Regions from separate parts of the Rhizobium sp. BR 314 genome, predicted to be linked through region 1. Evidence: predicted binding sites of a transcription regulator. Region 1 holds the regulator's gene; each other region holds the start of a gene.
The links. The regulator LexA, encoded in region 1, represses DNA repair genes until DNA is damaged. The targets are predictions, from matches to a motif close to TGTTCNNNNTGTGTTCNG.
Positions count from the first base shown of each region.

Region 2: the regulator LexA is predicted to act here: its motif matches at 1,407-1,424, upstream of QD461_RS05195 (helicase-related protein).
Region 3: the regulator LexA is predicted to act here: its motif matches at 4,394-4,411, upstream of QD461_RS19120 (PA0069 family radical SAM protein).
Region 4: the regulator LexA is predicted to act here: its motif matches at 3,951-3,968, upstream of QD461_RS22270 (DNA recombination protein RmuC).

Region 1 is NZ_JARWLA010000009.1:31,925-37,452, forward strand. It holds gene kdsA (3-deoxy-8-phosphooctulonate synthase) at 95-934, opposite strand; gene QD461_RS14205 (VOC family protein) at 931-1,818, opposite strand; gene lexA (transcriptional repressor LexA) at 2,237-2,959, shown strand; gene QD461_RS14215 (hypothetical protein) at 2,940-3,689, opposite strand; gene QD461_RS14220 (ComEC/Rec2 family competence protein) at 3,689-4,288, opposite strand; gene QD461_RS14225 (ComEC/Rec2 family competence protein) at 4,291-4,533, opposite strand; gene QD461_RS14230 (DUF4131 domain-containing protein) at 4,443-5,396, opposite strand.
Region 2 is NZ_JARWLA010000003.1:49,333-54,860, forward strand. It holds gene QD461_RS05185 (YMGG-like glycine zipper-containing protein) at 1-174, opposite strand, end outside; gene QD461_RS05190 (DUF3309 family protein) at 219-374, opposite strand; gene QD461_RS05195 (helicase-related protein) at 1,666-4,803, shown strand; gene QD461_RS05200 (RNA-binding S4 domain-containing protein) at 4,807-5,211, shown strand; gene fdxA (ferredoxin FdxA) at 5,419-5,528, shown strand, end outside.
Region 3 is NZ_JARWLA010000015.1:9,719-15,246, forward strand. It holds gene QD461_RS19095 (tetratricopeptide repeat protein) at 1-1,635, shown strand, start outside; gene QD461_RS19100 (4-(cytidine 5'-diphospho)-2-C-methyl-D-erythritol kinase) at 1,644-2,549, shown strand; gene moaB (molybdenum cofactor biosynthesis protein B) at 2,549-3,103, shown strand; gene QD461_RS19110 (hypothetical protein) at 3,236-3,550, opposite strand; gene QD461_RS19115 (glycosyltransferase family 2 protein) at 3,722-4,240, opposite strand; gene QD461_RS19120 (PA0069 family radical SAM protein) at 4,481-5,528, shown strand, end outside.
Region 4 is NZ_JARWLA010000019.1:111,513-117,040, forward strand. It holds gene dapE (succinyl-diaminopimelate desuccinylase) at 1-414, shown strand, start outside; gene QD461_RS22245 (hypothetical protein) at 401-1,000, shown strand; gene arsC (arsenate reductase (glutaredoxin)) at 1,010-1,411, opposite strand; gene truA (tRNA pseudouridine(38-40) synthase TruA) at 1,389-2,195, opposite strand; gene fmt (methionyl-tRNA formyltransferase) at 2,195-3,142, opposite strand; gene def (peptide deformylase) at 3,326-3,841, opposite strand; gene QD461_RS22270 (DNA recombination protein RmuC) at 4,028-5,206, shown strand; partial or broken gene QD461_RS22275 (PfkB family carbohydrate kinase) at 5,308-5,528, shown strand, end outside.

The DNA.
Region 1 (5,528 bases):
GCGCGGAAATTTCAATGCGGAACCGCGCCTTGATTTGACACTCCTACAGGCCGCCTAGTGCAAATTCATGTCAGCCTGTTGAATGCCTGTATTTTCAAGCCTTGGCGATGGCGTCGAAGGCCAGCAGCTTCTCGAGAAGCCGCGGCATATCCTTCAGATACACCATGTTCGGGCCGTCTGACGGCGCGTTGTCCGGATCCTCATGCGTTTCGAGGAAGACGCCGGCAACACCGACAGCAACGGCGGCGCGCGCCAGCGTCTCGACGAACCGGCGGTCGCCACCTGTCGAACCACCCTGCCCGCCGGGCTGCTGCACCGAGTGAGTCGCATCAAAGATGACGGGCGCACCCATCGCCGCCATGATCGGCAGCGAGCGCATGTCGGAGACGAGCGTGTTGTAGCCGAAGGAGGCGCCGCGCTCGCAAAGCAGAATGTTCTGATTGCCGCTGTCATTGAGCTTGGCAAGCACGTTCTTCATGTCCCATGGCGCCAGGAACTGGCCCTTCTTGACGTTGACGACGCGGCCGGTCTGGGCGGCGGCGACCAGAAGATCGGTCTGGCGCGATAGAAAGGCCGGGATCTGCAGGATATCGACCGTCTTGGCAACGACAGCGCATTGCTCTTCTGTGTGGATATCGGTCAGAACAGGAAAGCCATATTCCTTCTTCAGATCAGCAAAGACTTCCATCGACTTCTCAAGACCGATGCCGCGCTTGCCCGACAGCGAAGTACGGTTCGCCTTGTCGTAAGAGGATTTGTAGACGAGGCCGATGCCGAGCTTGTCGCAGAGCTCCTTCAAAACGCCGGCGACCATGAAGGCATGTTCGCGGCTTTCCATCTGGCAGGGACCGGCAATCAGGGAGAGCTTGGCGGTGTTGGAAAACAGAACCTTGGAGGCTCCCTCGCCGACAACCACTTCGGAATTCGTGCTCATGCTATCTCCTCGAAGGCGAACACTGCGCCATGTTCAGGCGCCAGCCGCGCCAAAATACGATTGTTCTTACGCGTATATGTGACGCCGTTAGCAGCGAAATGCGACGATGTCACGGAAAGATCGCGTGTTTTGAAAAGGATTGCCCGCGCCCGCAGACCCGGATCTTCGTTGCCGACCCGCAAGTCGTAAAAGGCTTCCATGCCCTCCGGGGTCAGAAGCTCGATATCGGCATTGGCAGATCTTACCGTCAGTCCGAAGGAATGCTCCGATACCTTTGGTCCGCTGACGACCTCTTCGAAAAAGCTGCGGAAGGCGGCCGGCCGCGTTGCCGAGATCGCTACCCGCGCAATGCCGCTGACACCGTTTGCATGGCGCTCAAGCACACCGCGATCGGTGGGCAGCGGATTGATGCGCTGGCAGCTGAATGCGAGCAAATCGGGCGAACGCAGGTCGGACGCAAAGGCCAGGCGAAATCCGGCCACGGTTTCCGTTCCGTCAGGCATTTTCATCGGCCGTGAGAAATCCAGCATCGGGCCGGCCGAGATCGCTGCGGCTTTGAAGCGCTCATCATCCGCTACGGCATCATTCGTTCCGAAAACCACGGCAGAGAATCCGTCTTCTCCGACGCGAAAGCGATAGGCCTGGTCGCGCGCCACGAAGACATTGCCTTCGATAAAGCTCGCCTCGCACTGTTCTTGCGAGGCTACACCCAAAGGTTCGAGATAGGTCTTGTCGGAAAAGAAGACGCAGGCATTTTCGGTGCCGAAGGGATGGCGCGCATCGGGAGCAACCGTAAAGCCGAGCTTGCCGAGCCGCTCGCGCGCCAGGGCGATGTTGATCGTCGGCAACACGAGATGATCCAGCGGATGCGGCAACGAAGTCATGGCTTCTCCTCTTTCCCAACGGCGGTAGATTTGCGCCCATCCATCGCGTATTTCAAGATGAAAGCGAAGCGCGCGACGACAGCTCCAAGTGCGCAATATGATCGCGCAAACGTGATTGCTGATTCTCCCCTGTAGCCGGCTCAGCTGGCTTGATTTCGAGATCGCCGAACCAGAACGCAGACGGAAAAATCCGGTGTCAACCTAGGCCTGAAAAGGAGGAATTCCCCATATTTTTCACAATGTTATATCTATTTCAGCACGCTGGCTTTTACAGCCCGTCCATTCGCGGGTGATAATTATTTAATTGTCCGAGCAAGCTTTTAACGAAATTTAAGTGCTTGCGGAACACATATGGAACATATAGTGTCCGTTCTGGATTTGTTTCACGACCTTTTCTTGATTCTGGGGTTCCAAGACGATGTTGACGCGCAAGCAACAGGAACTGCTTCTCTTCATTCACGAGCGGATGAAGGAGTCCGGCGTTCCGCCATCCTTCGACGAGATGAAGGATGCGCTGGATCTGGCCTCCAAGTCCGGCATTCACCGCCTCATCACGGCATTGGAGGAGCGCGGCTTCATCCGTCGCCTGCCGAACCGCGCCAGGGCACTTGAGGTCATCAAGCTCCCGGATGCCTATAATCCGAGCTTGCAGCCGCGCCGCGGCTTTTCGCCAAGCGTTATCGAGGGCAGCCTCGGCAAGCTCCAGCCGGTCGCGCCCCCGCCTCCGCCGAAAGTAACCCATGAAGATCACAGCAGTTCGGTATCCGTACCCGTGATGGGCCGCATCGCTGCCGGCGTTCCGATCTCGGCCATTCAGAACAATACGCATGACATAACCGTCCCCGCCGATATGCTCGGCGCTGGTGATCATTATGCCTTGGAGGTGCGAGGCGACTCGATGATCGACGCCGGCATTTTCGACGGCGATACAGTCATCATTCGCAATTCGACGACAGCAAACCCCGGTGATATCGTCGTTGCGCTTGTCGACGACGAAGAAGCAACGCTGAAGCGCTTCCGTCGCAAGGGTGCATCGATCGCTCTCGAGGCTGCCAACCCTGCCTATGAGACCCGTATTTTCGGACCGGATCGCGTCAAGGTTCAGGGCAAGCTTGTCGGGCTCATTCGGCGTTATCACTGACAGGTGACACCGGCGCGATTGGCGCGCCGAATGTCCCCGTGCGCCGATCATAGGTTCGTTGCCGCGTCCATGGCCGTTGCGGATCTTCGAATGCTGTAAGGACAGTGGGCTTGTCGCCGCTCAGATCCATTTCGACCGAGCCGGTCCGCCTTAATGTCGCGCCTGTATAAAGCGTTGCGCCGGAGCGACAATGATCGAGGCGCAGACGTATTGATGTGACGACGATATTCGCCGTATCGCAGGCCGGTGGAAGATAGGCGGCATTTTCGATCGTTACCAACACGGCGCCATTTTCAAGCATCGCCACGCACCACGCACCTTTCTGACAGGCGAAACGCCCCTGCATGGTTCGATCGAGAGCATCCTCCATTGCCCTGCGGACCGCCTTCTGTTCGTCGTTGTTCAATCGACGGCGACGCTCGGCCTTGCTGATCTTAGGCAGGCTGCTGTCGGCAACAAGCATGGTGGGAGGCTGATGTTCGAATGCGACGAGTGCCGTTTGCCATTGCTCGAAAATGAAAGCCTGCGGCCTTTCCCGGTTAGTCGCCAATATATTGTCCTGCTCTAGTGCGACCAGGACACCATCCTCGGAAATCATGAGATCGGGCTTGGATACGCCCGAACCCAAAGCCGCTGCCCCAATCGTTGCAAGCGCGAGCAACAGTCCGAGATGGCGCAGCTTGGTGCGCAAAACGCTCATCATCAGAAAGCCGGCAATGAAGGTCGGCATCAGCCACGGCGGCTGACGTCCAAACGTAATATCGCCGCCCCAGCCGGCGACCGTCTTGGCGACCAGAATGACGAGCTCCAGTCCCTCCCCGTGACTTTCCAGAATGGCCCGTCGAGACCAAAAGGCATCATCAACATCGCAGCCATGCCGAATGGCATCACGATGAAAGAAACGATCGGCATAGCGGCGAGATTGGCGGGAAGGCCATATGTCGCCAAACGATGAAAATGCTCTATCGAGAAGATTGCCGTCGATGCGCCGCCGATGAATGAGGTCGATAATATCCCACCGAAAAAGCGTGCAACGAACAGCAATGGGCCGAGGAACCTAAAGCGCGAAAGCATATTTTCGCGATGCGGCCGTCGTTTCCAAAGCGTATAGCCTGATACCAGCGCGAGCGTTGCTGCATAGGACATCTGAAAGCTAGGCCCAAGCACCTGCGACGGCGAAAGGATGAGGATGACGATTGCCGAGAGCGCCACGTTTCGCAGACTGAGCGACGGTCGATCGAACAGAACCGCGACCAGCATGATCGCCATCATGATGAAGGCCCGCTCCGCCGATACGCCGAAGCCGGAAATGAGGTAATAGGCGGTCACTGTCAGAAGCGCGCCGAAGGCGGCGATCTTCTTGGTTGGGTAAGCCTGGGCAAGACCCGGAAAAGGCTAAATAAATAGCGCAGCCCGACATAGAAGATACCCGCCGACAATGCCATGTTCAGGCCGGAAATGGCGATGATATGGGTGAGCCCGGCTACTCGGAGCGCTTCGGTCGTGTCGTCCGAAATCGCCCGTCTCTCGTCGGCGACAAGTGCCGCCGCAAAGGCTCCGGTATCGCCGGGCAAAGTCCTTCGGATCCTGTCCCAATGCTGTTGCGAAGACCGGCGAGCCAGATGTCCACCTTGGCCAGCCACGACGTCTCCGAATTGTCACTACTCAGAGATAAAAGTATCGGCGGGCCATAGGCAAAGCCATTCGCGCCAATGCCGTTGAAATAGGCACTGAAGGCGAAATCGTTGAGACGCGGCAATGCGGGGCCGGCGGGCGGCGTCAGTCTCGCCCTCACCTGAATGCGGTCGCCCAGATTGAAGGGTTCGGCCTGTTTGCGCACGTAGATGGTCACGCGCTCCGGTGGCCTGTGAATGGAAGGATTCTCGGTCGCGTCGACTTTAACGATGTACCGCCAGCGTCCATTGTCGTAGGTCTCGCGCCTCTCGATCCGACCGGTCACGGTCGTCGTCACGGCCGAGTCGAGCATGATGGTCGAAGCCCGCCAGCTTTCCCAGTGCGCAAGGGCCATGCCGAGGCTTGTGAGCATGCCGGCGAACAGCAGGTGCCGAAGCAACCGGCCCGCCTCCCTATTGAACACAAATCCGCATGTCAGCAGAAGAAGCACTGCCAGAACCGTTTGCAGGGGAGGATCGCTGTCAAAGGTGAACCAAAAGATCGCGCCGACGCCCATATAGATCGGCGCAAGCAGGATAGCGCGACCGTGGACCGCCTCCTCTTCAATCAGCCGGCCGATCGCGACTCGCATGCGACCAAGGGCGAGATAAAACCGCACGATCAGCGATACCTGATCTTGCGTACGCTCCCGTTGCCCGGTTTTGATACGCAAGGTGATTGAGGCGACGGCATGACGATCCAGCGAAGGCAGAGCAAGGTCCCGGCCATCCTCCTGCTGCTCCGGTGCCTCCAAATTAGGCATTCGCCGCCTGCCCCACGCAAAACCACAGCTTCCGCGCGATTTTTGCCGTCACCACCAGGTGATTTCAACCAAAATCCGCATGATTGCGACGAAAAAGAGCCTCGCGCGTCACACGCTATGACCAACGCATTT
Region 2 (5,528 bases), on a different contig from region 1:
GTTGCCGACGAGGCCACCGGCGACTGCGCCGACCGCCGCACCACCCCAGCTATGCGTGGCGACGCCGCCAATCAAGGCGCCGGTACCGGCGCCGATGGCCGTGCCCTTTTCCGTTGCGGTGCACGATGCCAGTGCGCCGACGAGGGCGATAGCGGCAATGATCTTTTTCATGATGTTAGCTCCCTGGTGTTTCGAGGTTTTCAACGATGATCTGCGGATCAGATCCGCCCCATCAATAGCAGAATAAGGACAATGACGAGAACAAGCCCGAGACCACCCGACGGGCCGTACCCCCAAGCGCGGCTGTAACCCCAGCTAGGAAGTGCGCCAACCAGCAGCAGAATCAGTATTATGAGCAATATCGTACCAAGCATGATATGTCTCCTCCATGTCCGCCGCTGAAGTATCCCCGGCAGCACAAAGCCATCCAGCGACTTGCTTCAGCGTCTCGGCCAGATCCACTCGCAGGAAGTGCGACCGGAGTTTGCGGCATTTCTGCTGTAGAAACTTATTTCCTCGAAAATTGTTCCGGCTCAGAAATAAAAATACTCGCTGCCGACCGCTTCCATGGTCGGCAAAACATTAACGCGCGGGCACGGATTGGCCGAGACCTCTGCGGCATGTGAGTTAACTCTATGGTTAAAATATGATTAAAATACAATTGGTTGCGGTGAACGAAACGAGAAAGGGCCGACGTCTGCGATTCGTCGGTGATTCGTTCTGCATTTGGGCTTTGGTTAAAATCGAAGCCGTCTGGGCCGGAGTTTAGCTCCCAAGCCAGTGTGCGAATGAAGGCGTGGCATCGGCCAATCGGCACCGCGGATAGTCGCCGAAAAGTAGAGATCGGTCATTTCAATCGCTAACGGCGGCACATCGTCAGCTGCCTGCTGCCAATCGCAGTTCTTCATGTCGCGACGCCATCGGTCCGTTGCCACCATATATAGCCGTGAACAAATGAAATACGCGCATGAATCAATGATTCGTCGCCGATTCGTTCCGGCTTTGATCGAAGCGTTAATATGAACATCTTTTGGTTGCATGCGCCGATTTTTATATTTGTACTCGCTGAAAGATTAATCGCAATCCAGGATTCGGCACGATTCGCAGCTTCAACCCTTCAGAGTCCTGTGTGAATCCGGCGGAGAGGCACCATATATGGTGTAGAACAAAGGCGGAATCGGCCGGAATCGCCGATTCGTCGCTGATTCGTTCAGGCTTTGACCCGAATCTTAATGAGGAGGTCACCGATGAGGAAATAGCTATTATTTACAGATCTTTAACCACGAATTCATTCGAGTTTCGGCCTGCCTCAGACTCTCCGCTTGACTCATCTTGCCGGGAAGAGGGTGGTAAAAATGTGATTCAGCATTTGGTGGGACTCTAGCAATCGAAATCCATATATAGTAGAGAACGCATGAAGAACATCGCTGAGTCACCGATTCGTCTCCGATTCGTTCTCAGGCTGTTCCGGAATCGCCGGGACTCGCATTGGCTGCAAGGGTAATGTAGCTTTTGGTTGAATTTGCTCGTTGTGAAATCGAATGTTGCGGCAGTTGTTTTTTCATTCAGGTCTTGCCTTTGTCACATATGGTCGTCATCTCTTCCTTTCTTCCAAGAGGAGCTTGCTGATCGGAAGACGGTAGTTTCTCGCCCATGCACGGACCAATGACCAAAAATTTGCAGCCTATGATCCTGAGCGGACGCGGCGTAACCGCGGTGCTCGGACCGACCAATACCGGCAAGACCCATTATGCCATCGAGCGTATGGTGGCGCACGGCAGCGGCGTTATCGGCCTGCCGCTGCGGCTGCTGGCGCGCGAGGTTTATACGCGCGTGGTCGAAAAGGTCGGGGCGCAGCATGTGGCGCTGGTGACGGGTGAAGAGAAGATATCGCCGCCCAACGCGCGCTATTCGGTCTGCACGGTGGAGGCCATGCCGCGTGAGACGCGTGCCTCCTTCGTTGCTATCGACGAAGTGCAGCTGGCGGGCGACCTTGAGCGTGGTCACATCTTCACGGACCGTATCCTGCATCTGCGCGGTCGGGACGAGACATTGCTGCTCGGTGCAGGCACCATGCGGCCGATTCTTGAGCAGCTGCTGCCCGGGATCACCGTTCTTGAGCGGCCGCGGCTTTCGCACCTTTTCTATGCCGGGCAAAAGAAGATCACACGTCTGCCGCAGCGTACCGCGATCGTCGCCTTTTCCGCCGACGAAGTTTACGCGATCGCCGAGCTCATTCGCCGCCAGCGCGGCGGCGCCGCCGTGGTGCTAGGCGCGCTCAGCCCGCGCACCCGCAACGCTCAGGTCGCGCTCTATCAGGCCGGCGACGTCGAATATCTGGTCGCGACCGATGCGATCGGCATGGGCCTCAACCTCGATGTCGATCATGTCGCCTTTGCTCAGGATCGCAAATTCGACGGCTATCAGTTTCGCAATCTCAATCCGGGCGAGCTCGGCCAGATCGCCGGCCGTGCCGGCCGTCATCTCAAGGACGGCACTTTCGGCGTGACCGGCCAGGTCGATCCTTTCGACGACGAACTGGTGCGCCGGATCGAAGGGCACGAGTTCGATACGGTAAAGGTGTTGCAGTGGCGCACCAAGGATTTCGATTTCTCCTCAATTGCCGCATTGCGCGCCAGTCTGGAAGACGCGCCACGCGTGCAGGGCTTGACGCGGGCGCTGCCTGCGGTAGACCAGCAGGCGTTGGAATATTTGTCACGCGATCTGGAGATTGTCGATCTTGCCAACAACCCGGCCCGGGTTGAGAAATTATGGGAGGCCTGTGCGCTTCCGGACTACCGGCGCATTACGCCTGCCCAGCATGCCGATCTCATCGCCACCCTCTTTTCCGATCTTGTCCGCTATGGCACGGTGAAAGAGGATTTCCTCGCCGAACAGGTGCATCGCGCCGATCGGACAGATGGCGAGATCGACACGCTTTCGGCGCGAATCGCGCAGATAAGGACTTGGACCTATGTGTCGAATCGGCCCGGCTGGCTTGCCGATCCGACACACTGGCAAGAAAAGACGCGGGAAATCGAGGATCGATTGTCCGACGCGTTACATGAGAGGTTGACGAAACGCTTTGTTGATCGCAGGACATCTGTGCTCATGAAGCGCCTGAGAGAGAATGCGATGCTGGAAGCTGAAATCAGTGTGAATGGGGATGTCTTCGTCGAAGGACATCATGTGGGACAGTTGACCGGATTCCGGTTCACGCCTATCTCGGGAACCGAGGGGCCGGACGCCAAGGCTGTCCAGGCTGCCTCGCTGAAGGCGCTCGCGCTGGAATTCGAGGCGCGTGCCGCCCGTATGCACGCGGCTGGCAACGGCGATCTTGCGATCAGTGCCGATGGCCTGGTGCGCTGGCTCGGCGACCCTGTGGCGCGCCTGTCGGGCAGCGATCACATCATGCGTCCGCGCGTCATCCTGCTCGCCGACGAGCAGCTGACGGGCAATGCGCGTGATCATGTCGCCGCGCGTATCGAGCGTTTTGTGAATCATCACATCAGCACGATCCTGAAGCCGCTGGACGATCTTCAGCGCGCAGAAGACCTGCAGGGTCTGGCCAAGGGCCTTGCTTTCCAGCTGGTGGAAAATCTCGGCGTTCTGTTCCGCCGTGACGTTACCGAAGAGGTAAAGTCGCTGGATCAGGATGGACGCGCCTCCATGCGTCGCTACGGCGTTCGCTTCGGCGCCTACCATATTTTCGTGCCCGCACTGCTGAAGCCGGCTCCGGCCGAGCTCATCACTTTGCTCTGGGCATTGAAGAACGACGGTCTCGACAAGCCGGGCTATGGCGATCTGATCCCCGTATTGGCCGCAGGCCGCACGTCTGTCGTCACGGATCCGAGCTACGAGCGCATGTTCTACAAGCTCGCGGGCTTCCGGTTCCTCGGCAAGCGTGCGGTGCGCATCGATATTCTCGAGCGCCTGGCGGACCTGATCCGTCCGCTGCTGCAGTGGAAGCCCGGCCAGGCTTCGCGCCCGGAAGGTGCCTATGACGGCCGCCGATTCACGACGACCACGGCGATGCTCTCCATCCTCGGCGCAACGCTGGAAGACATGGAAGAGATCCTCAAGGGTCTCGGCTATCGTGCCGATGCCGTGAAGCCGGAGGAGGCAGCTGCTTTCCTGGCGCAGCAGGATGCGAGCGCCGCGCCGGCACCGGTGGCGGAAGCGGCTGGCGAGAATGCTGACCATGACGATGCCGACGCGGCTGGCGAAGAGCCGGCTAAGGAGGCCGAAATCGTTGCGCAGGAAGTAGCTCCGGCTGCCGAAGCTGCCCCGGTTGAAGCCGTTGCAGTTTCGGAAGCTGTGGCTCCCGATGCCGTTGCCGCCGAAGCTGTCGAGCCGAAGCCGGTTCTGCTTTGGCGTCTTGGCGGGCGCAGCGATCAGCAGCAGCGTCAGGGCGGCCGTGGTCACGGCGATCGTCGTGGCCAGCAGGGCGAAGGCCGCGGCCATCAAGGCAATCGTCGCGCTGGCGGCGAGCAAGCAAGCGGCGAAGGCAACCGCGAGGGTCGTGATCGTCGCGACGGGCGCGAGGCTCGCAGCGGTGACAAGGGTCCGCGTGGCAACAATCGCGAGGGCGGCCGTCCGCAGCAGCAAGGCGGGCGTGGCGAGCGTAACGATCGTCAGGAGCGTGGCGACCGGAACGATCGCAACAATCGGAACGACCGCAACAGCCGCGGCGCATCGCAGCCTTTGCGCTTCGAAGCAAAGCCGCCGCGCAAGGAAAAGCCGATCGATCCGGATTCTCCGTTCGCAAAGCTCGCTGCCCTCAAGGAGCAGATGAAGAAATAGGCCATGAAGGACGAGAAGCAGCCATTTTCCGGTTCGCGCCAGCGCATCGACAAATGGCTCTTCTTTGCCCGGATGGTGAAATCCCGCTCGCTGGCCCAGCTGTATGTGCAGAATGGCAGCGTGCGGGTGAATGGCGAACGCGTCGTTCAGCCAAGCTACAATTTAAAGGTCGGCGACCGTATAGAGCTCTCGCTGGAGCGTCGCGACATCATCCTGATCGTGCGGGCAGCCGGTGAGCGCAGAGGGCCTTTCGAGGAAGCCAAGCTGCTCTATGACGACCTGACGCCACCGCCGAGTGAGACAAAACACCTCACCCCCTTCGAGCAGGCACAGCGGGCTCCGGGCAGCGGCAGGCCGACCAAACGCGACCGACGTGCAATCGATCGCCTGATCTCGGACGATGATTAGAAAACTCTGTCTGTCGCTGGCGGTTTTGGAGATTGTTTGTCCTTGAAATTGGCTGACAAAGTCGATACCTCACGATCAACCTGCCGGTAACCAAGCCGGACGGCGAGTCTGCGCATCGCGCATTCGTCTGCTCGTTCGGCTCCGTGGAAAGGCGCGACGTTCCAGGTTGCGCAGCTGCGGAAGCTAGAGACATTCCTGGAGTGCTTCATGACATATGTCGTGACCGACAATTGCATCCGCTGCAAGTATACCGATTGCGTAGAAGTCTGCCCTGTCGACTGCTTCTACGAGGGTGAGAATTTCCTCGTCATCCATCC
Region 3 (5,528 bases), on a different contig from region 1:
CTCTACAAGAAAGCGCTGATGATCGACCCGGGCAATCCGGAAATCCGTCAGCGGTTGATGATCTCGCTGCTGCTCAACGGCAATCTCGAAGAAGGCGTAAAATACGCCAACGAGCTGAAGAGCGATCCCTCGGTCGAGCGGGTCACCACGATCGTCCGCGGCATGGACGCCATCCGCCGCCACGAATATCGGTCGGCGCAGGAAATCCTCAAATATAGCGGTCCGAACGATCTCGACCGGATGATGACTAACTTGCTCTCCGCATGGGCTCGCGCCGGTTCCGGCCGCGGCAAGGAAGCGATCTCGTTGGTCGACAAGATGAAGGGACCGGACTGGTTCAACATTTTCAAGAACTATCATGCAGGCGCCATCGCCCTGTCGATCGGCGATATCAAATCCGCTCGCTCGCACCTGAACGACGCCATCCTCGACAAGACGGGCGGCGCGACGGCCCCGGACACCTTCATGCGCGCCGTCATGGCGCTTGCACGCCTCGAAGCCAAGGCTGGCGACAAGCAGAAGGCGCTCGATGCGATTTCGGTCGGCGACAATCTCGTCAGCAATTACGCGCCGCTCAATGCGCTGCGCGACAGCATCAGCAAGGGCGACACGCCCGACCAGCAGGTGACCAACGCCAGCGAAGGTGCGGCCGCCGTGCTCTTCACCGTCGGGGCTGCACTGAACCGCGACGGCGCCGAGGATGTCGTCTCACTCTACCTGCAGATTGCCAATGCCCTCGACCCGAAGGCTGCCGACACGCTGGTTCTGCTCGGCGGGCTTGCCGAGAAGCAGGATCAGACCGATCGTGCCATCGCCTTCTATAAGAAGGTGCCCGATAATTCGCCGATGGCCCGCATCTCGGAGCTGCAGCTGGGCCTCGCCCTCGCCCAGGCCGGCAAGATCGACGACGCGCGCAAGCATCTGAAAGCGCTGATCGATTCCGATCCGAACGATATCCGTAGCTACCTCGCCTATGGCAGCGTCCTTTCCGATGCCAAGGACTTCCAGGCCATGGCCGAAACCTATGACAAGGCCGTGCAGATCATCGGCCCTGTGCCCAAGCGCAGCGACTGGGCCGTGTTCTTCCAGCGCGGCATTGCCTATGAGCGGCTGAAGAAGTGGCCGGAGGCAGAGCCGAATTTCAAGAAGGCTCTTGAGCTCAACCCCGATCAGCCGCAGGTGCTGAACTATCTCGGCTATTCCTGGGTCGACATGAACATGAACCTCGACCAGGGTCTGAACATGATCAAGAAGGCGGTCGAGCTGAAGCCGGATGACGGCTATATCGTCGATTCGCTCGGCTGGGCCTATTTCCGCCTCAGCCGTTTCGACGATTCGGTGAACGAACTGGAGCGGGCAGCGCAGCTCAAGGCCGGTGATCCCACGATCAACGATCACCTCGGCGACGCTTACTGGCGCGTCAACCGCAAGCTGGAGGCGGTCTATCAGTGGAACCGCGCTCTCGCTTCGAAGCCGGAAGAAGCCGACATTCCGAAGATCAAGGAAAAGATCGAGAAGGGCCTGCCTGTCCTCGATAACGACCCGAAGACGGTCGACAAGAGCAAGCAGCCCGATCCAGCACCGCCGCCGGCTCCGGATTCGAGCGCGCCGGCTCCGGTCGATAAGAAGTCATAAGACTTCCCATGAACGCGATCTTGGCAGCGGGCGATTTCGACCTCACGGAGGAGGCGCCCGCAAAGATCAATCTTGCGCTGCATGTCACCGGCCGCCGCGCCGACGGCTATCACCTGCTCGATATGCTTGTCAGTTTCACGCGACATGGCGATCGCCTTGGCTTTCGTGCAAGCGAGCATGACGCATTCAGTCTTTCCGGTCGCTTCGGCCCGCTTCTTGCTGTGGATGCCGAGGCCGGCGACAATCTCGTGCTCAAGGCGCGTGACCTGCTCCGACAGGCCGCCGGCCGCGAAACCCCTGCAGTTCATATCCATCTGGAGAAGAACCTGCCGATCGCCTCGGGCATCGGTGGCGGCTCGGCGGACGCTGCTGCGACGCTGCGTGGGCTGATGCGGCTGTGGCGGCTCTCGCTGCCGCAAGAGACCATGAAGACCATCGCCTTGAAGCTCGGCGCCGATGTGCCGATGTGCCTTGCAAGCCAGCCGCTGGTGGCGCGCGGCATCGGTGAGGCAATTGAGCTGCTGCCGGCGTTTCCCGCTTTTTCCTTGGTGCTCGGCAACCCACTCGTCGGCGTGTCGACACCAGACGTATTCCGCCAATTGTCCCGCAAGGATAATCCGCCGCTCTTGTTTTCATCGCAGCTGCCGCAGAGACAAAGCGAGTGGATCGACACCATCAAGACTTTGCGGAACGACTTGGAACCGCCGGCGCGCTCGATCTGCGCTGAGATTTCAGTGCTGTCCGGTTTGATCGAAAGCCAGTCTCCGATCGTGACGCGCATGTCCGGCTCGGGCGCAACGTGCTTCGGCATCTTTGCCGATCTCGCGCAGGCGACGGAAGCTGCCGCCTCGCTTCACAGGCAGCGGCCGGACTGGTATTTCCAGGTGACGGAAACGATCGCGGGAGAAGTATGATGGCCGCTTCAATCAACGAAAGATCCTTCATTCCCGTTGGCATCGCGGTGCTGACTGTCTCTGATACGCGCACGCTCGCCGACGACAAGTCAGGCGATACGCTGGTCGCACGTATCGCTGACGCCGGTCACAGGCTTGCGGCCCGCGCCATCGTGCCCGACGACAAGGAACGCATCCGCGCGCAGGTGGAAGCCTGGACAAAGGACGACGCGGTCGATGTCGTGATCACCACCGGCGGCACGGGCTTTACCGGCCGCGATGTCACGCCCGAGGCGCTGGAGCCGCTGTTCGAAAAACGCATGGATGGTTTCTCCGAGGTCTTCCACCGCATCTCCTACGACAAGATCGGCACGGCAACGATTCAGTCGCGGGCAACAGGCGGCGTTGCCAACGCCACCTTCATCTTCGTGCTGCCGGGTTCTCCCGGTGCCTGCAAGGATGCTTGGGACGGCATACTGAAGGCGCAGCTCGATTACCGGCATATGCCCTGCAATTTTGTGGAGATTATGCCGCGCCTTGACGAGCATCTGAAGCGCGGTGCCGGTTCCAAATAGGTAGGTCGCGCAAAGGTGTCGAGCGGGCTTGCAAAAACGACACGCGACCTCAAAAACCTACAGCCCGACAGGAGAACCCGAGAGGTTGCGAAACGCTGCAGGCCTTAGTCGATCACAATGCCTTTCGGAATATCAGGTCTTCTGGCCCGGCAAGACAGGAATTGATTCCCAACTCTCGCCGTTGAGGATAATGCAGCTGCGGCCGGAAACGTCGCTGAGCATCAGTGTCCAGTTACCGCTGTCGGCGGTGTAGACTTCGAGGATCGTGCTGGTGTCGAGCTTGCCGACGGCCGAGAGCTTCTCGGAGAGGTGATCGCTGAGAAAGCCGACGAGATCTACTCGCTTGGCACAGGCGAGCATCGCCTGGGAAGCGCCTAAGCCGGGATAAAAGATCGCTACTGCCACAAGGGCCATCGCCGTGAAGCGGGTGAGCATCGTGCGTTTCATAACGCACCTCCTTTCGCCGGCATGCCGGCGGACGAGGAGTGCTGCGCTAGCCTGTTCCGCCCCATATCGGCATCATGATAGTCGGCCGCCCCACGCGACACGCGAAAGGTGCCGCCACTTGGGGAATTATCGCAGCTATTTGCAGCTTTTCAAATGGAATCGCGAATCGGGCTAGCGAGCGGCGCGCGCCACCCAGGACGGGATGAGCTCGCTGGAGAGGCGCCGGCTCTTCTGCCCTTCGGCAAATTCCGCCAGCCGCATGCCATTTCTAGCCGTTGCAATGGCTTGCGGCTTGGATAAGAGCCAGCCCAGCTCCAACGGAGCTTTGGCGCGGCCAATGCGTTGCAGAAAAGGTCGGCGATAACCGCGCGATGCCGTAAAGCGCGCCGGAACCTTATTCAGCGAGACGTACTCCGCAATCTCATCTATCCAGCCCGCTTGCGGCCGGGCACCGGGCTCGACGAGCAGCAGCCATTCGCCACGTGCCGAACGCAATATATCGTTAATATCCCACTGCGAATAGAAACGGCAGCCTGCAGCATCCGCCACCCGCGAAGTACCGTCCTGCGAGCCGTGATCGAGCACGACGACATCGCAGACGAGGCCTTCGATCGCCCCCTGCACCAAGGCTGCCAATGTCTGCGCCAGCTCAGGTTCCTGATCCTGGCATTCGATGATGACTGTCAACATTGCCCATTTATAGAGCGGCGCACCATTTATTGCCAGCTCCTAACCCTCGCGTCCGAGTGTTTAAGAAATGCGAGATAATCGCGCTCCAAATCTCCTCGCGATCGCATCGGGAGCCTCGAACGAACGGGGATGATAACGGCGACTTCGCATTTTTGTTCTTGCATTGTTCTTACTTGTCGGATAGGAATTTAATCATCTTAGACGCGGCATGCAGCGCCATGAACCGCCCTGGAGCCACCGATGAACGAGCAGTCCCTCGCAGCGCAGGCCGCATTCGCGCCTGCCAATACGCCAGACATTGCCAACGCTCTGATCGCCGATGCCGGCCTCAGGGTCGACGTCGAGCGCCGGCGCGGGCGCGGCGCGGGCCTGAACCCGAACGGCCGCTTCGAGAAGCAGCAGCGCGAGACCTTCGACGACGGCTGGCAGACGCTGGAAGAGCTCCCGCCCTTCAAGACGGAGGTGCAGGTCGAGAAGCCGCGCACCGCCATCACCCGCAATGAATCGCCCGATATCCCCTTCGATCGCTCCATCAATCCCTATCGCGGCTGCGAGCATGGCTGCATCTACTGCTTTGCCCGCCCGACCCACGCCTATATGGGCCTATCGGCAGGGCTGGATTTCGAAGCGAAACTGTTTGCCAAGCCAGACGCAGCCAAGCTTCTGGAACGCGAGCTGGCAAAGCCGGGCTATAGGCCTCGGGTCATCGCCATCGGCACCAATACGGATCCATACCAGCCGATCGAAAAGGAATGGCGGATCATGCGCCAGACCCTCGAAGTGCTGAACCGCGCGAACCATCCGGTCGCGATCGTCACCAAGTCGGCGCTGGTCATGCGCGATATCGACATTCTGAAGGAGATGGCCGCCAAGAACCTAGTTCGCGTTGGTCTTTCAGTGACGACGCTCGACCGGAAACTGGCGCGCACCATGGAGCCGCGTGCAGCCACGCCAACACGCCGGCTGGAGGCAATCCAGGCGCTGAGCGAAGCCGGCATCCGCACCTCGGTCATGGTGGCGCCGATCATCCCGGCCCTCAATGATCACGAGATCGAACGTATTCTCGAAGCCGGCAAGGCGGCCGGCGCGCAGGAGGCGAGCTACGTCATTCTGCGGCTGCCGCTGGAGGTGAGCCCGCTGTTCCGCGACTGGCTGCTGCAGCACTACCCGGATCGTTATCGCCACGTCATGTCGCTGATCCGCTCGATGCGCGGCGGCAAGGATTATGACGCCGATTTCGGCAAACGCATGAAGGGCGCCGGACCCTATGCCTGGCAGATCAGCCGGC
Region 4 (5,528 bases), on a different contig from region 1:
TTCAACATCCGTTTCAACGACACCTGGACGGCCGAGGCGCTGAAGGCCGCGATTGTCGCCCGTCTCGACGCGGCAGCCGCCGATGAAACGCTGCGGCCCGGGCGGGCGCCGGCAAAGTACGACATTACCTGGTCGGAACGGCCCAGCCACGTCTTCCTGACTCGCAACAATGCGCTGATCGCCTCGCTCTCTTCCGCCATCGAAAACACAACAGGTCAAAGGCCTGTGCTTTCGACGACGGGAGGCACCTCGGACGCCCGCTTCATCAAGGACTATTGCCCGGTCGTGGAATTCGGCCTGGTCGGCAAGACCATGCATATGGTGGACGAACGCGTCGCAGTCTCGGATCTCGAAACGCTGACCGAGATCTACCAGACCTTCATCAAGCGCTGGTTCGAGAATGCCGACCTTTAAGGAAGTCCAATACTACCTGTCCGGCCTATGGCTGCTGATCCGCATGGATGCGCGCGGCTTTCAGTATCTCGACATATCGGACCGCGGCATGCTGCGGTCCTTCTGGGCCATTCTCTGGTGCCTGCCGCCGATCGGCATTTCCTGGCTCTGGTGGCGACAGGCCTACCTAATTGCCATGCCGCCCGAAACGGCGACGGGCCTTGCTTTCTTCCTGCGGCTGGCGCTGGTCGAAGCTGCAAACTGGGTGATCCCGCTCGTTCTCGCGGGCCTGCTGCTGCTCATCTTCCGGTTCGGCGACAAGTTTGCGCCGATCGTGGTCACGGTGAACTGGCTTGGGGTACCGACGTCCTATCTGAACGCACTGCTCATTGCGCTGATCGCCTTCGTCCCCGGCTCCAGCGGGCTGGTGGCGCTGCTATGGCTGGTGTTGATGATGGCGATCATCTTCTCGATGGCGCGCATCCTCAGGATGATCTGCGGTGCTCATCCGCTCTTCATCGGTGCGCTGACGCTGGTGCTGATGATCCCCAGCATGCTACTGACGGACTTCCTGCAGCGCTTCCTCGGCGTCTATCCACCGGGTTGAGGCCGGCGCCTATCGCGCCATCACTTCGCCGCCTTCTTTCGTGAACGGACCGATATCCGGATTCGGCAGGATATCCAGTACGAGCTCAGAGGGACGGCAGAGGCGCACGCCCTTCTCGGTCACCACGATCGGACGATTGATCAGGATCGGGTGTTCGATCATCCGGTCGAGCAGTTGATCGTCGGTGAGATATGGATTGCCGAGGCCGAGTTCGTCATAGGGCGTTCCCTTTTGCCGAAGCAGATCGCGAACCGGAAGGCCCGTGGCAGCTATCAGCTCCACCAGTTCTTCACGACTGGGCGGCATCTTCAGGTATTCAACGACGACAGGTTCCTCGCCGGACTGGCGGATCATCGCCAACGTATTGCGCGAGGTGCCGCAGACAGGATTATGATAGATCTTCACCGTCATCGGCATTCTCTCCTTCGCCGCCGGCAGCACCGGCGCCGTCGCGATAGTCCACCTGCATGAAATAGAGCCCGTCCGGCGGGGCGACGGGGCCGCAGGCCTTGCGATCCCGAGCCTCCAGTGCCGCACGCACATCGTCGGGCGTCCACTTGCCTTCGCCTGCGAGCTTCAGCGTGCCGGCGAAGGAGCGGATCTGATTGTGCAGGAAGCTCTGCGCCGTGGCGCGGATCTCGATCAACTCGCCACTGCGCGTCACATCCAGCCGGTCGAGCGTGCGCACCGGGCTGTTTGCCTGGCAATGGGCCGAGCGGAAAGTGGTGAAATCGTGCCGGCCGACAAGGGTCTGCGCGGCGGCATGCATGACCTCATGATCCATATCCTTCGGCACCCACCACGCGCGCCCGGCTTCCAATGCCAGAGGCGCCCGGCGGGTGATGATGCGATAGAGGTAATGGCGGCGAATGGCCGAAAAGCGCGCGTCGAAGCTCGCATCGACCTCTTCGATATCGAGAATGGCAACACGATCGCCGGCCATCCGCAAATGGGCGTTGAGCGCGTTGCGCAGCGTGTAGATCTTCCATTCCTTGGAAAGATCGGCATGCATCACCTGTCCCATGGCATGCACACCGGAATCCGTGCGTCCCGCGCCGCGGATCGAGACCGTTTCGCCGGTCAAAGACCGGATAGCGCCCTCGATCGCCCCCTGCACGGAAGGACCGTTCTCCTGGCGCTGCCAGCCGACATAGGGAATGCCGTCATATTCGACGGTCATTTTGTAACGCGGCATCAGGCTTGCTCCGAGGCAAGCAGGGTGCCTGGCGCAATCGGCGTACCGCGCAGGAAATCGGCGGCCGCCAAGGGCTTGCCGCCCGCCTTCTGCAGCTTGGTGAGCCTAACAGCGGCAGTGGCACAGGCAATGATGAGATCGTCCGTCAGCACTTTGCCGGGCTCTCCATTGCCTTCGGACAGTTCCGAGCCCAGCACCTTGATGCGCTCTGGCCGACCGGCAATTTCGGCTTCGAACCAGGCACCTGGGAAAGGCGACAAGCCGCGAATGTGATTATGGACATCGGCCGCCGGCTTGCCGAAATCGATGCGGGTCTCGGCCTTGTCGATCTTGGCGGCATAAAGAACGCCTTCGGACGGCTGAGTCGTCAGCGGCAGCTCATCATGCTCCAGCTTGTTCATCGCCTCGGCCATGGCTTTCGCGCCCAGGAGCATCAGCCTGTCGTGGAGTTCGCCTGCAGTCATGGTGTCGCCGATCTCGACTTCGCGTGTGAGCGCAACCGGGCCGGTATCGAGCCCCTTATCCATCTTCATGACCATCATGCCGGTCTTGGCGTCACCAGCCATAATCGCCCGCTGGATAGGGGCCGCACCGCGCCAACGCGGCAGCATCGAGGCATGGCCGTTGTAGCAACCAAGGCGCGTGCCTGACAGAATCGCCTCCGGCAGCAGCAGGCCGTAAGCCACGACGACAGCGACATCCGCATCCAGATCGCGAAAACGCTGGCGCTCGTCCGGATCCTTGAAGTTGACTGGAGTGAAAACAGGCAGGCCCAGCAACTCGGCCGCCTGATGAACCGGCGACTTCTGCAGATCAAGCCCGCGCCGGCCACCTGGGCGCGGCGGCTGCGTATAGACCGCACGAACCTTATGCCCGGCATCGATCAAGGACCGCAATGTCGGTACGGAGAATTCGGGCGTTCCCATGAAAATGATGTTGAGCGACATGCGATCCATCCGGCTTAAAGTATGAAGATTCGAGCGACCGGATTCCGGCGGCCTTTGCGCCATCGGGGTCAAACGCTAGCCGTCATCGGACAGGTCAGGCGCGGTGATCGATCGTTCCGGTCTCCGCATCGTAGCGAACAAAGGCCGCAGCACCAAATGAAGCGGCCTTTGCCAGGAAATGCCTCAGAGAGCCTTGGCCTTGGCGGCCTTGGTGAACTTCTTGATCACCATCTCGCGCTTCAGGCGCGAAATATGGTCGATGAACAGCACGCCGTTCAGGTGGTCGATCTCGTGCTGCACGCAGGTCGCCAGCAGGCCGTCAGCCTCGGTGAGCTGCTCCTTGCCGTTGCGGTCCAGATGCTTGACGGTGACGCGCGCCGGGCGCTCCACTTCGGCATAGTAATCCGGAATGGAAAGGCAGCCTTCCTCGTAGACCGAACGCTCGTCGGACGAAGCGACGATTTCCGGATTGATAAACACGAGCGGCTTCTTCTCTTCGCCTTCGCGCGCAACATCGATGACCAGGAGACGGCGGGGAACGCCGATCTGGATCGCCGCAAGGCCGATGCCGGGCGCATCATACATGGTTTCCAGCATATCGTCGGCGAGACGCTGAATTTCAGTATCGATCTGCTCGACAGGCTTTGAAGCCTGACGGAGCAGCGGATCGGGCAAAATGATGAGTGGCTTGATCGTCATGACGTCTCCCATAACGCATCTTGCGGTGCGATGGAATCGCCAAGATGGTGGTGGTGTTGTGTTTTTTCGTCGACGGCGATCTAGGCACTCGCAGGCCGTCTCGAAATTTTGTTCACGGTTTGATCTGGATATTCGCCACGATTTTGTTATGGTGCGAAGAAGACTTCCACGAGCGCGCCAGGTTTCATGTCCTTCATCCTCTTCGGCCAAGCCATTTCCACGGTCCAGCTTCTGACCGGCCTCGTCATTCTGCTTGCTATCGCGGTGATCGTCCTCTTCGTCCGCAGCAAGGCACGAGCGGAAGACGATGCGCTCGACGCTGAGCACACGATGGCCGCGCTGCTGCGGTCGCAGGCGGAGATGCAGGGACGGCTCGCCGCCATGGCCGAAGTCTTCGGCTCGAGGCAGGCCGAGCTAAATCAGGCCATCGGCCAGCGGCTGGACGGCATGTCACAGCGCGTAACCGCGACAATCGGCGAGCAGACGCGCTCGACGCATGAAAACCTGCGCCGCCTGCAGGAGAGGCTTGCCGTCATCGATGCCGCACAGACGAATATCCAGACGCTGGCGAAGGATGTCGTCGGCCTGCAGGCTATTCTGTCCAACAAGCAGACGCGCGGCGCCTTCGGCCAGGCCCGCATGGAAACTATCATCGCCGATGGGCTGCCAATGGGTGCCTATGCGTTTCAGGCGACGCTATCGAACGGCTCGCGGCCGGATTGCACCATTCGCATGCCGAACGGTTCGCCGCCGCTTGTCATCGATGCCAAGTTTCCGCTGGAAGCCTGGAACGCCATTCGCGCTGCGGCAAGCCCCGAGCATGGCAAGATCGCCGCTCAGCAGTTTCGCCGGGATCTGGAACTGCATATCCGCGACATCTCAGAGAAGTATCTCATCCCGAGCGAAACGCAGGACACGGCCTTCCTCTTCGTGCCGTCCGAGTCGATCTTTGCCGAGATCCACGAGAATTTCGAGGCGATCGTGCAAAAGGCGCAACGTGCCCGCATCGTCATCGTCTCGCCCTCCCTGCTAATGCTGTCAATCCAGGTCATCCAGGCAGTGCTGAAGGACCAGCGCATGCGCGAGCAGGCTCACGTCATCCAGAGCGAAGTGGCGCATTTGATGGACGATCTCTCGCGGCTCGACGAGCGGGTGCGCAAGCTGCAGGGCCATTTCGCCATGGCACAAAAGGATGTCGACATGATCGTCACCTCGGCCGACAAGCTTGCGAGACGCGGCGAGCGGATCGAGGCGCTGGAATTCGAGGCCGCGAAAGAGCCTGCCAAGACGCGACCGGAGGAAAGATCCAAGCCGGTCGACAACCGCACGAGCCAACTCAAGTTGAGGGTGGTTGACGAAGACTGATCGCTTCGGCAGTGTCGCGCCCAATCGATGCACGATCCTAAAAGAGATAAGATGGCCTCCAGGCAGGATCGGGCAGGACAGAACCCAGGGCAGGATATCGCATGATCACTATCTTCGGCTCCATCAATATGGACCTTATCGCCACCACGGATCGCTTGCCGAAGCCGGGAGAAACCGTCGCCGGTAACGGCTTTGCCACGGCAGCCGGTGGTAAGGGTGCCAATCAGGCGCTTGCCGCGCGCCGTGCAGGTGCAACGGTGCAGCTCAGCGGCGCGGTCGGCAATGACAGCTTTGCGGAACCGGCACTTGCTCTGCTCGACGC